2 regions of the Arthrobacter sp. TmtSoilC79 genome follow, and region 2 is predicted to be linked to the other one. Evidence: riboswitches for the same ligand, from Rfam matches in the RefSeq annotation. Region 2 holds a riboswitch; the other holds the start of a gene.
The links. Region 2 has a riboswitch for glycine ahead of gcvP (aminomethyl-transferring glycine dehydrogenase). Riboswitches for the same ligand answer to the same signal wherever they lie in the genome.
Positions count from the first base shown of each region.

Region 1: another riboswitch for glycine. It lies ahead of gcvP (aminomethyl-transferring glycine dehydrogenase); the one in region 2 lies ahead of gcvP (aminomethyl-transferring glycine dehydrogenase).

Region 1 covers NZ_AP046051.1:182,161-188,941, reverse strand. The annotation lists gene gcvP (aminomethyl-transferring glycine dehydrogenase) at 1-2,262, opposite strand, end outside; glycine riboswitch at 2,314-2,421, opposite strand; glycine riboswitch at 2,422-2,520, opposite strand; gene AC6JA3_RS00910 (PucR family transcriptional regulator) at 2,596-4,125, opposite strand; gene speB (agmatinase) at 4,314-5,333, shown strand; gene AC6JA3_RS00900 (purine-cytosine permease family protein) at 5,330-6,772, shown strand.
Region 2 covers NZ_AP046051.1:3,650,641-3,657,421, reverse strand. The annotation lists gene AC6JA3_RS16650 (amidohydrolase) at 1-334, opposite strand, end outside; gene AC6JA3_RS16645 (cyclodeaminase/cyclohydrolase family protein) at 425-1,084, shown strand; gene AC6JA3_RS16640 (MFS transporter) at 1,162-2,712, opposite strand; gene AC6JA3_RS16635 (TetR/AcrR family transcriptional regulator) at 2,786-3,325, shown strand; glycine riboswitch at 3,419-3,516, shown strand; glycine riboswitch at 3,518-3,644, shown strand; gene gcvP (aminomethyl-transferring glycine dehydrogenase) at 3,697-6,543, shown strand; gene gcvT (glycine cleavage system aminomethyltransferase GcvT) at 6,557-6,781, shown strand, end outside.

The DNA of each region.
Region 1 (6,781 bases), 3.5 Mb from region 2:
AATCGGCAGCACACCGGCGGAGCCATAACGGGAAGCGGAGATGGCAACGCCGTGACCGGGTTCGTGCGCTGCTTTGTTCGCGTCGCCCGGCATGAACGGAGCCAGGTGTGCCTTCGCAGCAACCGGCCCGACACCCGGGCCGCCGCCGCCGTGGGGGATGCAGAAGGTCTTGTGCAGGTTCAGGTGGGACACGTCGCCGCCGAACTTGCCCGGCTGGGCAAGGCCAACCAGTGCATTCAAGTTGGCGCCGTCAACGTACACCTGGCCGCCGGCTGCGTGGATGGCGTCGCAGACTTCGCGGACGTCGGCATCGTACACACCGTGCGTGGACGGGTAGGTGATCATGATGGCCGACAACACCTCGCGGTTGGCCTCGATCTTGGCGGCAAGGTCCGCGTGATCGATCGTGCCGTCAGCAGCCGTGGCCACCACAACAACCTTCATGCCGGCCAGCACTGCCGAGGCTGCGTTGGTGCCGTGGGCCGAGGCAGGAATGAGGCAGACGTTGCGCTGCTCGTCGCCACGGGACAGGTGGTAGCCGCGGATCGCCAGGAGTCCCGCGAGCTCGCCCTGGGAACCGGCGTTCGGCTGGATGGAAACTTGGTCGTAGCCGGTGATCTCGGTCAGGTCCGCTTCGAGGTCCTCGATCAGCTCGCGCCAGCCCGCTGTCTGGTGGTCCGGAGCGAACGGGTGGATCGAGGCGAACTCCGGCCAGGAAATGGCTTCCATCTCAGCGGTGGCGTTCAGCTTCATGGTGCACGAACCCAGCGGGATCATGGTGCGGTCCAGCGCGAGGTCCCGGTCTGACAGCTTGCGGATATAGCGCAACAGCTGCGTCTCGGAACGGTGCGTGTTGAACACCGGGTGCTGCAGGAAATCGGAGGTGCGGACTACCTCAGCGGGCAATTCGAATCCGGTGGCGTCCCCTACCGGGCCGGCACCAAAGGCGACGGCCACAGCGGCGAGGACCTCCGGCGTCGTGGTTTCATCAACGGAAACGCCAACAGTGTCCGCGTCGATGAGGCGCAGGTTGATACCGCGGGCTTCGGCGGCGGAGATGACCTTGTCTGCCTTGCCCGGGACGCGGACCGTGAGGGTGTCGAAGAAGGATTCGGAGACGAGTTCGCGGCCGGCTTTCTGCAGGGTCGCGGCCAAAACGCGGGCGTGGCCGTGGATGGTCTCGGCGATCGCTTTCAAGCCTTCGGGACCGTGGTACACGGCGTACATGGAGGCAACAATCGCAAGCAGGGCCTGTGCGGTGCAGATGTTGGACGTCGCCTTTTCGCGGCGGATGTGCTGCTCGCGGGTCTGCAGGGCCAGGCGGTAAGCGGGGACGCCGGCGTTGTCCTTGGACACACCCACGATCCTGCCCGGGAGGGTACGTTCCATGCCTTCGCGGACGGCCATGTACGCGGCGTGCGGGCCGCCGAAGAACAGCGGGACACCAAAGCGCTGCGCAGTTCCGACGGCGATGTCCGCACCTTGTTCGCCCGGGGGCGTGATGAGGGTGAGCGCCAGCAAATCAGCGGCAACCGTGACCAGCGCGCCGCGTTCCTTCGCGGAAGCGATCACAGCGGAGTGGTCGAACACGCGGCCCGAAACACCGGGCTGCTGAAGGACGATGCCGTTGATGTCGCCATCGGGAAGGCCCGCCGAAAGGTCAGTGATGACAACCTCGAAGCCAAGGGCTTCGGCGCGGCCCTTCACAATGGCGATGGTCTGCGGAAGGAGGTCGGCGTCCAGGACCGTCTTGCCGTCCTTGGCCGTCTTGGACTTGTTGGCCCGGCGCATCAACAGCACAGCCTCGGCCACGGCAGTTGCTTCATCCAGCAGCGAGGCGTTGGCAACGGGAAGGCCCGTGAGGTCCTGCACCATGGTCTGGAAGTTCAGCAGCGCTTCGAGGCGGCCCTGCGAAATTTCGGGCTGGTAGGGCGTGTACGCCGTGTACCAGGCGGGTGCTTCGAGGATGTTGCGGCGGATGACCGGGGGCGTGACGGTGTCGTAGTAGCCCTGGCCGATCATTTGAACGGCGGTCTTGTTCTTGGACGCGAGCTTGCGGAGCTCGGCGAGGACCTGCACCTCGGTAAGGGCGTCCTGCAACTTCAGGGCCGTGTCCTGGCGGATGGAATCGGGGACGGCGACGTCCACGAGTCCGTCGACAGAGTCGTAGCCGATGACCTTGAGCATGGTGTCAACATCGGCTTGGCGGCGGGCGCCGATGTGCCGGTCCGCGAAGGCGGTGGGGGTTGATTGAACAGTCAAGAGGAACTCCATGATTCAGGCGCCCAGTGAGCGCCACGATGATGTGGGGTTCCTCCCCGCTCTGTATTGGACCTGAGAGATTCCGCAGACTGTGTTTCCACATGCCGTCTGCTTGCACCGTCGGTGAGCCCGGTTACCCGGACTGCTTTCCAGAGTTGCCTACCCGCGGCGGTACATGGGCCTGAGAGATTCCTGGGGAGGATTTGCTCCTACGGCGCCTGACTGGATGTACCGGCAGGACTCTCCCGCCGCAGATCAAAAGCGTTGCATCACCATGAGTGACACGCTTCACACCATAGCCGCTTCCCGCGAAAAAGCGCAAGCAAGGTGTGGCTACTGATGCATCGCCTCGTGGATCTGCAGGGCGAACCAGAGCTGGGCAACTGTGGACGTTTCACCCATGTCCAGCCCCGTCAGTTCGCCGATTTTCCGCATCCGGTAAATGATGGTTTGCCGGTGGGCGAAGAGCGCAGCCGCGGTCTTTTGCCAGGAACGCTGCGAGTCCAAATACGTCCTCAACGTCAGGATGAGGTCGCCTTCCTGGCTCTGTTCGTAGTCGAAAATCGGCCCGAGCAACCGTCTCACCAGCGCCGTTCCTTCCTCGAATCCGGTAAGCCCAAGCCACGACGGCCCTTCGGCATAGCGGGCCAGCCCCAGCTTGTTGGCCCGGGCGGAACCAAGTGCCCAGAGGGACTCCTGCAATGCGCGTTGGATAGTGGACACTGCTGCCGGTGCGCTGATTCCGATCGAGGTTTCCAGGCCGGCGCAATGAACCAGGACGTCGTCCGGCACGCCTGCCGGGACCACCACGTGGAGCCTGTTGTTCCGCTTCAGCGACGCCGACGCAACCCCGTGCCGCCACAGTTCGATGTGTACGTTGGCCAGCTTGTCGCCGTCGTCCGCAGTTTTTTGGTCGGTCGCTTTTGGTTCGGCGGCCGCCGTCAGGGAGGCGAGCAGGAATTCCTCGGGCGGAACGTCGAATGCAGCCAGCCGGCTCTCCATCTCCGCGGCCCCGAGGCGCCCGTCCATGGCCTGCAGCAGGAACTCGCCGGCAAGGCGATGGCGGCCTTCCAGGGACAAGACAATGCGCGACAACTGCAGTCCCAGCACCGTTGCGGCATGGAGAAGCACGACGGCGTCCGGGTGCGGTTCGTTGTTGGGCAGCACCACCAGGAGCGCGTTGGCATGGGTGGGAATGTCCATGGTGAGCACGTGCCGGCCGCGGATGCGGTGCCATTGGAAGTTCTTCCCCGCGAGGGATACCTGCCCGGACAAGGGAGCCCACTCTTCAGCCAGGAACACCGGGAGGGACTGCCCGTCGGGATGCCAGGGGTGGAGGCAACGGCGGTCCACCACGAACAGGTCCGCGTCGAGTTCGGTGGCCAGCCGCTGGACCAGGCTTTGCCAATGGTCCTCGGAGGCCCCGGCGGTGCGGAGGAGATCGTAGACGCGGGCCGTTTGCCGCAGCCGGCGCGACTCTTCGAGCAGGGAGGACTCGGCTACCGACCGGGCTATCGCGATGAATGGCAGCGGGTACGGGATGTTGATCAGGGGCAAGGGGAGCTGCTCGCAGGCGGCCAGGAATTCCCGGGTGAGGGGCGGTGCGTGCATTTTCTCGCCAATGGCCAGCGCACTGGCACCGCTGTCCATGAGGGCCTCGGCGAGCGCCACTTGGCCTGCTGCGTCGGCGGGTATGGAGAGGCCGTTGGTCATCATGAGTTCTCCGCCGGTGACCCATTCCCAGAGCTTGGGCAGGTCTGAGGTGTGGGCCCAGGTGATGCGGTTGTCCAGGCCGGCTTTTCCGGCCAGGAGGGTGAGTCCTAGTTGCGGCTCTGCGATGAGTTCAGCGACGGTAATCGCCATGTTTCCGCTCCGGTTCCTGGCCTTTGTGTTGGGTCCTGCCACGCGGTTCAGCGGGACTTAGACATTCGTCTAAACGGCTCGGCCATTTGTAGTCAATGTACCGCTATCCGGAGTGATCCACGTCACCAACAATGGAATTACGTACTTCCCGCTCAACGGCGAGCACCCCTCACCCCAAGGATCCGTCAATGACAACGCACAAGCCCATCGGCCCGGTTGATGCAACCAAAGTCCCCCGGTATGCAGGCCTCGGCACCTTCGCCCGCCTCCCCCAAATCGACCGCGTCCCGGATTACGACATTGCGATCGTCGGCGTACCGTTCGACGGCGGAACCTCCTTCCGGCCCGGCGCCCGTTTCGGTCCTGCCGCGGTCCGCGAGGCCTCCCGCCTCCTGCGCCCCGGCTACCACCCGGAGCTGGACGTTGAACCTGTCTACGAAGCCCAGGTTGTGGACGCCGGCGATATCGCCTGCACCCCCTACGACATCGCCCGGGCAGTCCGTGAGATCGAGGAGCAGGCCTTGCCCCTGATCAGCGAGGACAAGCGGCTCATCTCCATCGGTGGCGACCACACCATCGCCCTGCCCATGCTGCGGGCCCTGAACACAGTCCACGGTCCGGTGGCACTGCTGCATTTCGATGCGCATCTGGACACCTGGGATACCTATTTCGACCAGCCCATCACGCACGGCACCATCTTCCGGCGGGCGTTCGAGGAAGGCCTGCTGGTGGAGGACAAGTCCATGCACGTGGGAATCCGCGGGCCGGTCTATGACCGCAACGACTTCCTCCGGGACCACGAGTTCGGGTTCCAGATCATTCGGTGCTCGGACCTGGACGTGATCGGCGTTCCGGCCGCCATCCAGCGCGTGAAGGACAGGCTCGGGGACACCCCCGTGTACGTCTCCATCGACATCGACGTCCTGGACCCGGCCTTCGCTCCCGGAACCGGCACCCCGGAGATGGGCGGGCTCCACTCCCGCGAACTCCTGGCCTTGCTCCGCGGACTGAACGGCATCAACATCGTGGGCGCCGACGTCGTGGAAGTCGCCCCTGCCTACGATCACGCGGACATCACCACCGTTGCCGCCGCCACCCTGGTGTTCGATCTGCTGGGGCTGATGGTAAACCGAAGCAAGTCAAACCGCAGCGAGTCAAACAGCGCAGCTGTCCGCGAACTCGCTTCAGCATCCCGGAGTGCGTCATGAACACCGTGCCCACCACAACCGAGGTGCCACGCCTCGAGGACAAGACCATCCAGCCGATCCCCCTCAACGAGCGGCACGGCAAGGCGCGGGATCTCTTCACCATCTGGTTCGGCTCCAACATCATGATCATGACCATCGTGACCGGCGGGCTCGCCACCACGGTGTTCGGCCTGGGATTCGTTCCGGCGATCGTGGGCATCATCATCGGCAACGTGGTGGGCGGCATCTTCATGGCGCTGCACTCCGCCCAGGGCCCGCAACTGGGTGTGGCCCAAATGATCCAGACCCGCGGCCAGTTCGGTTCCTTTGGTGCCCTGCTGATAGTGGTCATTGTGGTGGTCATGTACGTGGGCTTCTTCGCGGCGAACCTGGTGTTCGGCGGCGAAGCGATGGCCGCGGTCAGTCCCGGCATCAGCGTTGACGGCGGAATCATCATCATCGGCGTGGTCAGCGTGATCGCCACGATCTTTGGCTACCGGCTCATCCACGCCTATGCCCGCGTCCTCAGCGTCGCGGCAGGGTTGGCATTGCTGCTGGCGTTCGGCTGGATCCTGATGGTCCATGGCTTGCCGGGCAACTTCCTGGAGACGGGCAACTTCAACTGGGTGGGCTTCATGGGCACCATCTCCGTCTCCGCGTTGTGGCAGCTGGCCTACGCGCCCTACGTCTCCGACTACTCCCGCTACATGCCTCAGGGCACCGGTTCCGGCCCGGCCTTCTGGGCTTCCTACTCAGGTTGCGTCCTGGGCACGCTGTTCCCCATGATCCTGGGTGCTTTGGTGGGTACCCTCGCGGTGTCCATGAGCACCGGCGACGTCGAAATCGTCGGCAGCCTCGGCACCCTGCTGCAGCCGTGGACCCTCATTATCGTGGGCATCTTCTGTCTGGGAGTTGCGGCTTCGAACGCCATGAACCTGTACTGCGGTGTCCTGTGCACCCTCACCATCGGGCAGACCTTCAGGCCCTCGTGGTTGCCACGTGCCAAGACCCGCACCATCGCCGCCATCATCCTCTTCGTTGTGGCTGTCTCCATTGCCCTCTTTGCCCGCGACAACTTCATCCTCTTCTACACCAACTTCCTCTCCTTCCTGATGTACGTGCTGGTTCCGTGGACGGCGATCAACCTGGTGGACTACTACCTTTTGCGGCACGGAGACTATCGGGTTGAAGACTTCTTCAAGCGCGACGGCGGCGTGTACGGACGGTTCAACTGGATCGCCATCGGCTCATACCTGGCAGGCGCCCTGATCCAGGTTCCCTTCTCGGCTACAGCTATCTACACCGGCCCCTTGGCTGCGGCGATGGGTGGAGTGGACATCTCCTGGATCGTCGGACTCGTGGTTGTCGCTCCCCTCTATTACGTGGCGGCCCGGGTGTTCGGCAAGAAGACTGAACCAGCCACGTTCCCAGCAACGGCACTCACCCCGGACCTGATCTGAACAGCCCTC
Region 2 (6,781 bases):
CGCCAACCAGGCAACTGACGTGTACGTCATGGCCGCAAGCGTGCATGACCGGCATGTCCTTGCCCTCATGGTCAACACCCATGGCCGTGCTCGCATAGTCCAGGCAGGTTGCTTCCTTGACGGGCAGTGCATCCATGTCTGCCCTGAGCATCACTACCGGTCCGGGTCCGTTTTCCAGAACGCCGACCACGCCGGTTTTTCCGATGTTTCGGTGGACAGTGAAGCCAAGGTCTTCCAGGTGCGCCGCTGCAATCCCGGCTGTCCGGGTCTCTTGGAAGGACAACTCGGGATGGGCGTGCAGGTCTTTGTACAGCTCTTCGAGGTCAATGGTCATGAGTCTGCCCTTTTCATTCGACGCCTAGGTCTGGCCAGTGTATCCAGCCTGAAGATGCAAAGCCTGGGAAGCCCCGGCACACTGGATGGCATGAATGATTCCCAAGCAGCCACGACACAGCAATCCACTGTTGAGGAATGGACCAAAGCGCTGGCCGAATCCACCGGCTCGCCGGGCGGTGGCGCCGGGACAGGAGTCATGCTCTCCATCGCCGCTTCCCTGACCTCCATGGTGGCCGGATACACCGAGGCCGGGGAGGACCAGCACGAAAAGCTCTCGGGCATCCATGCCCGTGCCCGTGAACTGCGTGAAGATGCCCTGCAATTGGCGGACGACGACTCTTCCGCCTCCAACGCCTTCGGCGCCGCCTTCCGCCTGGATCCCGGGCCGGAGCGCGACGACGCAATCCACCAGGCCTCCGTTGATGCTGCCAAGGCCTCCGCAGTCCTGGGCGAGCGGGCCATCCACGCCATTGAAGACCTCGGCTGGCTCGCATCCCACGGCAATCCCGCGCTGATCGCCGACGTCGTGGTCGGTTTCGGAGCCCTCCGTGCAGCCATCAGCGGAGCCCGAACCAACGTAAGTTTCGACCTCGCCTCCCTGACCTCCGCCGGAACCGCGCTCGAGGAAGTCAAGGAGCAGCACCCAGAGCTATGGAGCACGGTCAGCAGGCTCAGCGACGCCCTCGACAGAATCGATGACCTGACTGCCGGCGTCGACAAAAAGGCGGCACCAACCGAAGCGTTGTGAGGCCCGCTTTGCGTGCTAAATCCCTACGGAATCACGCGGAGCGGGCCTCACAACGGCGCTGTGTCCTTACTGAGCCTCTACTGCGCCTTCGGCACACGGCGGAGCACGACGGCGGCGAGCACTGCCGCGCCAGCCATCAATACCAGCCCAATCGCCGCAGTGATGTGGACGCCGGACTCGAAAGCCGTCCGGGCGGCGACCGTCAGGGCCTCCGACAAAGGTGCCGGAAGGGCTGCGGCCGCATCCACGGCGCCGGCAAGGGTTTCGCTGGACTTCCCGGCTGCCTGCGGGGAAACGCCGTCTGGAATCACGAGGTTGTGCTGGTAGGAAGCCGTGAGGATGGATCCGAGTACAGCCGTTCCCAGGAGCGAACCCAGTTCGTAACCGGTCTCGGAGATTGCGGAGGCGGCGCCGGACTTATTTGCCGGAACGGAAGCCAGGATGAGGTCATTGGAAATGGTTTCCGCTGCGCCCACGCCGATTGCGAGGACCGTCAAGGCGGACAGCAGGAAGACGGGGCCGCTGCCGTGGTCGCCCACCATCACAATCAAGTAGCCCACGGCGCTGAGTGTCAGGCCGGCGGCCACCACGTATCCGGGGCGGACACGCCTGACCAGCGGCACCACCAGCAGGCCGGCGATGACTGTTGCCAGGAGGGCGGGAATCATGGCGATTCCGGCTTCCATGGGTGACTGACCCTCAACAAGCTGCAGGTGCTGGGCGAAGAAGTAGATGAAGCCTGTCATGGAGAAGAGCGACAGGACGTTCGCCACGATTGCAGTGCTGAAGACCTTGTTATTGAACAGGGCAACGTCCAGCATGGGGTTCTCGATCCGCTGCTGGCGACGCACAAACAGAATGCCCATCACCAGGCCGAAGCCCATGAATGCGGCCGCGGACGCCCCGAAGCCGTGGACTGCGAATTCCTTGATGCCGTAGACGAACGGAGCCATGGTGACCACGGAAAGGACAATGCTGGCCACGTCCACGCGGCCGGGATTGGCGTCCTTGGATTCCGGAATGAGTGCCCTGCCGAAAACAAGAAGCGGCAGGAGCAGGAAAGCGGCCACGAGGAACACCGCACCCCACCAGAAGTGCTCTACCAACCAACCGCCGAAGATGGGTCCAAGGGCGGCACCACCGGAGAAACCGGCAGCCCAGACAGCGATGGCAAGCCGGCGCCGGTTGGGATCGGTGAAGATGTTCCGGATCAAGGACAGCGTTGAGGGCATCAGCATGGCGCCGAAGACGCCAAGGCCGGCGCGTCCTGCAATGAGCCACTCAGCCGAAGGCGCGAAAGCTGTAGCAGCCGAAACCGCCGCGAAGCCCGTGCTGCCGATCAGCAGCAGCCGCCGTCGTCCGATCCTGTCGCCGAGGTTGCCCATGGATACCAGCAACGCGGCAAGAACCAGCGGGTAGGCGTCAACGATCCAGAGCAATTGGACGCCGCCGACGTCCAGGGAGCGGGCAATTTCGGGCAGGGCAAAGGTGAGCGCGGTGTTGTCGACGGCCACCAGCAGCACCGGAAACATCAGGAGTGCCAGAGCCGTCCAGTCGCGCCACGGTGCTGCCTGGCCCTTAACGGGATCAGCGGAACGGGGTGCTTGGGTTGGGGACGGCGAGAACATTCCACTACTGTACCGTCCAGACGGTATAGTTTCAACTGACCAGCCCCATGAGCCTTTAGGGAATGATGGACACATGCCACGAAAACCAGTTGCCCGGGACGCGGTCCTGGATGCCTTTGAAGCCCTCCTTATAGAGGTAGGGGAGAGGGCTGCCACCCTCGACGCCGTTGCCAAACGTGCCGGGGTATCCAAAGGTGGGCTGCTCTACCACTTCCCCAACAAGGAAGCGCTGATCACGGCACTGTTGGAACGCCTGGACTTACTCGCCGATGAAGACACTGAACTAATGAAGGCAGCACCCGATGGTTCGGCTGCCTACTTCATCCGGTCATCGCTCTGGGCAGATACCCCCATGGACAGGGCCTTCGTCGCTGCCACCCGCCTGGCTGAAGTGGCCCACGAGGAAACCCGCCGCCGGTTCGCCGCCATCCAGCAGCGCTGGCTGGACGTGCTGGCCGAAGACGTCGGACCGGAGGTTGCCAAGGCCGTCAGCTATATGGGCGACGGCCTCTATTTCAATGCCATCTTTGAAGGCGGCCAGGAAGGCGGCAACGCCGGGCGGGAGGCCGACGTCGAAATCCTGCTCGGGGTCCTGGAGCGGCTGCGGAAGTAGTGATTCATCCATTTGCTGCAGAGCCCGGCGCGTAGGACAATTAACTCTTGTGGCGTGCCCAACAAGGTGCCCACCTACAACTGAACATGCCTTTGATCTGCGGCGGGAGAGTCCTGCAAGCAAGTGATGCAGGCGCCGTAGGAGCAAACCCTCCCCAGGAATCTCTCAGGCCCACGCACCGCCGCGGCAAGGCAACTCTGGAAAGCAGCAGGCACTCAGCACACCTCAGGGTGGATGGGCGCTGTGCTCACCGACGGTGCAAGCGATGGTTGTTCACGCAACCCGCGGAAACTCTCAGGTCCAATACAGAGCGGGGAGGAACCCAGCCGCTGTGGCGTACCCAAACGCCGCCCAAGTAATGGAGTTCCTTCGTGACGGTTAGTTCTGCCTCCACCACCTTCGTCGATCGGCATATTGGCGCCCGCCGCCAGTCCGAGATTGAGACCATGCTCAAGTCCGTCGGCTACGACACCGTCGATTCGCTGGTCGACACCGCCGTTCCGAACGATATCCGCCAGGATGTTGCCCTCACCCTGGAAAACGCGCTGAGCGAAGTCGAGGTTCTTGCCGAACTGCGCAAGCTCGCATCCAAGAACAAGACTGCCGTCCAGATGATCGGCCAGGGCTACTACGACACCGTGACGCCGCCGGTGATCCGCCGCAACATCCTTGAGTCCCCGGCCTGGTACACCGCCTACACCCCGTACCAGCCGGAAATCTCCCAGGGCCGCCTTGAAGCGCTGCTGAACTTCCAGACCATGGTCCAGGACCTGGTTGGCCTGCCCATCGCCAACGCCTCCCTGCTTGACGAAGCAACCGCCGTTGCCGAAGCCGTCCTCATGATGCGCCGCGCCAACAAGAACAAGGCTGTCCAGGACGGCAAGACCGTCCTCGATGCCGACTGCCTCCCGCAGACCATCGCCATCGTCAAGGGCCGCGCCGAAGCACTCGGCTTCGAGGTTGAGGTCGCCGATCTCTCCCTGGGCCTCCCGGAAGGCGCCATCAACGGCGTTGTCCTGCAGCAGCCCGGCGTTTCCGGCCGCGTGTTCGACCACTCTGCTGTCATTGCTGAAGCCAAGGAACGCGGCGCGCTGGTCACGGTCGCAGCCGACCTCCTCTCCCTGACGCTCATCACCCCTCCCGGTGAGCAGGGCGCCGATATTGCTGTTGGTTCCGCCCAGCGCCTGGGTGTTCCGCTGTTCTTCGGCGGCCCGCACGCGGCCTACATGGCCGTCCAGAAAGGCCTGGAGCGTTCCATGCCCGGCCGCCTGGTAGGCGTTTCCAAGGACGACGCCGGTGTCCCCGCCTACCGCTTGGCGCTGCAGACCCGCGAGCAGCACATCCGCCGCGAAAAGGCGACGTCCAACATCTGTACCGCGCAGGCGTTGCTGGCCATCGTGGCCTCGATGTACGCGGTCTATCACGGCCCGGAGGGTTTGAAGGCTATTGCCGAGACCGCCCACAGCCACGCCCGCACCCTTGCAGCATCACTGAAGGCTGCCGGCGTCGAGGTCCTTCACGGTTCCTTCTTCGATACCATCACCGTCCGCGTCCCGGGCAAGGCTGCAGAGGTCGTCGCTGCTGCCGAGGCCAAGGGCATCAATCTGCGCGGCGTTGACGCTGACACTGTTGGTATCTCTGTTGATGAGACCACCACTTCCGAGGTTGTTGCTGACGTCGCGGCGGTCTTCGGCGCTTCGGTTGCTGACGCCGCTGAAGGCTTCGCGCTTGAAGCTTCCGTGGAGCGCACCAGCGACTTCATGCAGCACCCGGTGTTCAACACGCACCGCTCCGAAACCCAGCTCCTGCGCTACATCCGCAAGCTTTCGGACCGGGACCTCGCGCTGGACCGCACCATGATCCCGCTGGGCTCGTGCACCATGAAGCTGAACGCCACCGCTGAGATGGAAGCCATTTCCTGGCCCGAGTTCGCCTCCATCCACCCGTTCGCTCCGGATTCCCAGACCGAGGGCTGGCGCGAACTCATCACCGACCTCGAATCCCAGCTGACCGAGATCACCGGCTACGACCAAGTGTCCATCCAGCCGAACGCCGGTTCCCAGGGAGAGCTCGCGGGCCTGCTGGCCATCCGTGGCTACCACCTGTCCCGTGGCGACGAGCAGCGCAACGTCTGCCTCATTCCCGCTTCCGCCCACGGCACCAACGCAGCCTCGGCAGTGCTGGCCGGCATGAAGGTTGTTGTGGTGGCCACGGCTGCTGACGGCACGATCGATCACGCGGACCTTGCCGCCAAGATCGAGGCCAACCGCGAGGTGTTGTCGGCCATCATGATCACCTACCCGTCCACGCACGGTGTGTACGATGCCGACGTTCGCGAAGTCTGCGACGCCATCCACGCAGCCGGCGGCCAGGTCTACATTGACGGCGCCAACCTCAACGCCCTGGTTGGGCTCGCCCAGCCGGGCAAGTTCGGCGGCGACGTGTCCCACCTGAACCTGCACAAGACGTTCTGCATCCCCCACGGCGGCGGCGGCCCGGGTGTTGGTCCCGTGGCAGCCAAGGCGCACCTTGCACCGTTCATGCCCGGCGATGCAGCCATCTGGACCGAAGGCAACGACGTCCCGATTTCGGCATCGCGTTTCGGTTCCGCCGGCGTCCTGCCCATCTCCTGGGCCTACGTGAAGCTCATGGGTGGCCAGGGCCTCACCGAGGCAACCAAGTCGGCGCTGCTGGCTGCGAACTACATCGCATCCCGCCTGAACGATCACTTCCCGGTCCTCTACACCGGCGAAGGCGGACTGGTGGCCCACGAGTGCATCCTGGACCTGCGCGAACTGACGGCCAAGACCGGCGTCACCGCTGAGGACGTTGCCAAGCGCCTGATCGACTTCGGCTTCCACGCCCCCACCCTGGCGTTCCCGGTTGCGGGCACCTTGATGGTGGAGCCCACCGAGTCCGAGGACCTTGCCGAGATCGACCGCTTCATCGAAGCCATGATCACCATCCGTGCCGAGATTGAGCAGGTTGCTCACGGCGATTTCTCCGTGCAGGATTCCCCGCTTCGCCGCGCGCCCCACACGGCTGCCGCCGTCGTAAGTTCCGAGTGGGACCGCGAGTACCCGCGCGAGCAGGCCGCCTTCCCCGTCCACCACCTCAAGCAGGACAAGTACTTCCCGCCGGTCGGCCGTATTGACGGCGCTGCAGGTGACCGCAACTTGGTGTGCTCCTGCCCGCCGATCGAAGACTTCGAGAACTAAGGGGTTCCGGAAAATGACAGAGAACTACACAGCTCTTTACGAAGAGCACAAGAAACTCGGCGCGTCCTTCACCGACTTCGGTGGCTGGCAGATGCCGCTCAAATACTCCTCGGAGTTGGCTGAGCACCACGCGGTCCGCAAGTCCGCAGGCCTGTTCGACCTCTCCCACATGGGCGAAGTCTGGGTCACCGGCCCCGAGGCAGCAGCATTCCTGGACTACGCCCTGGTGGGCAAAATC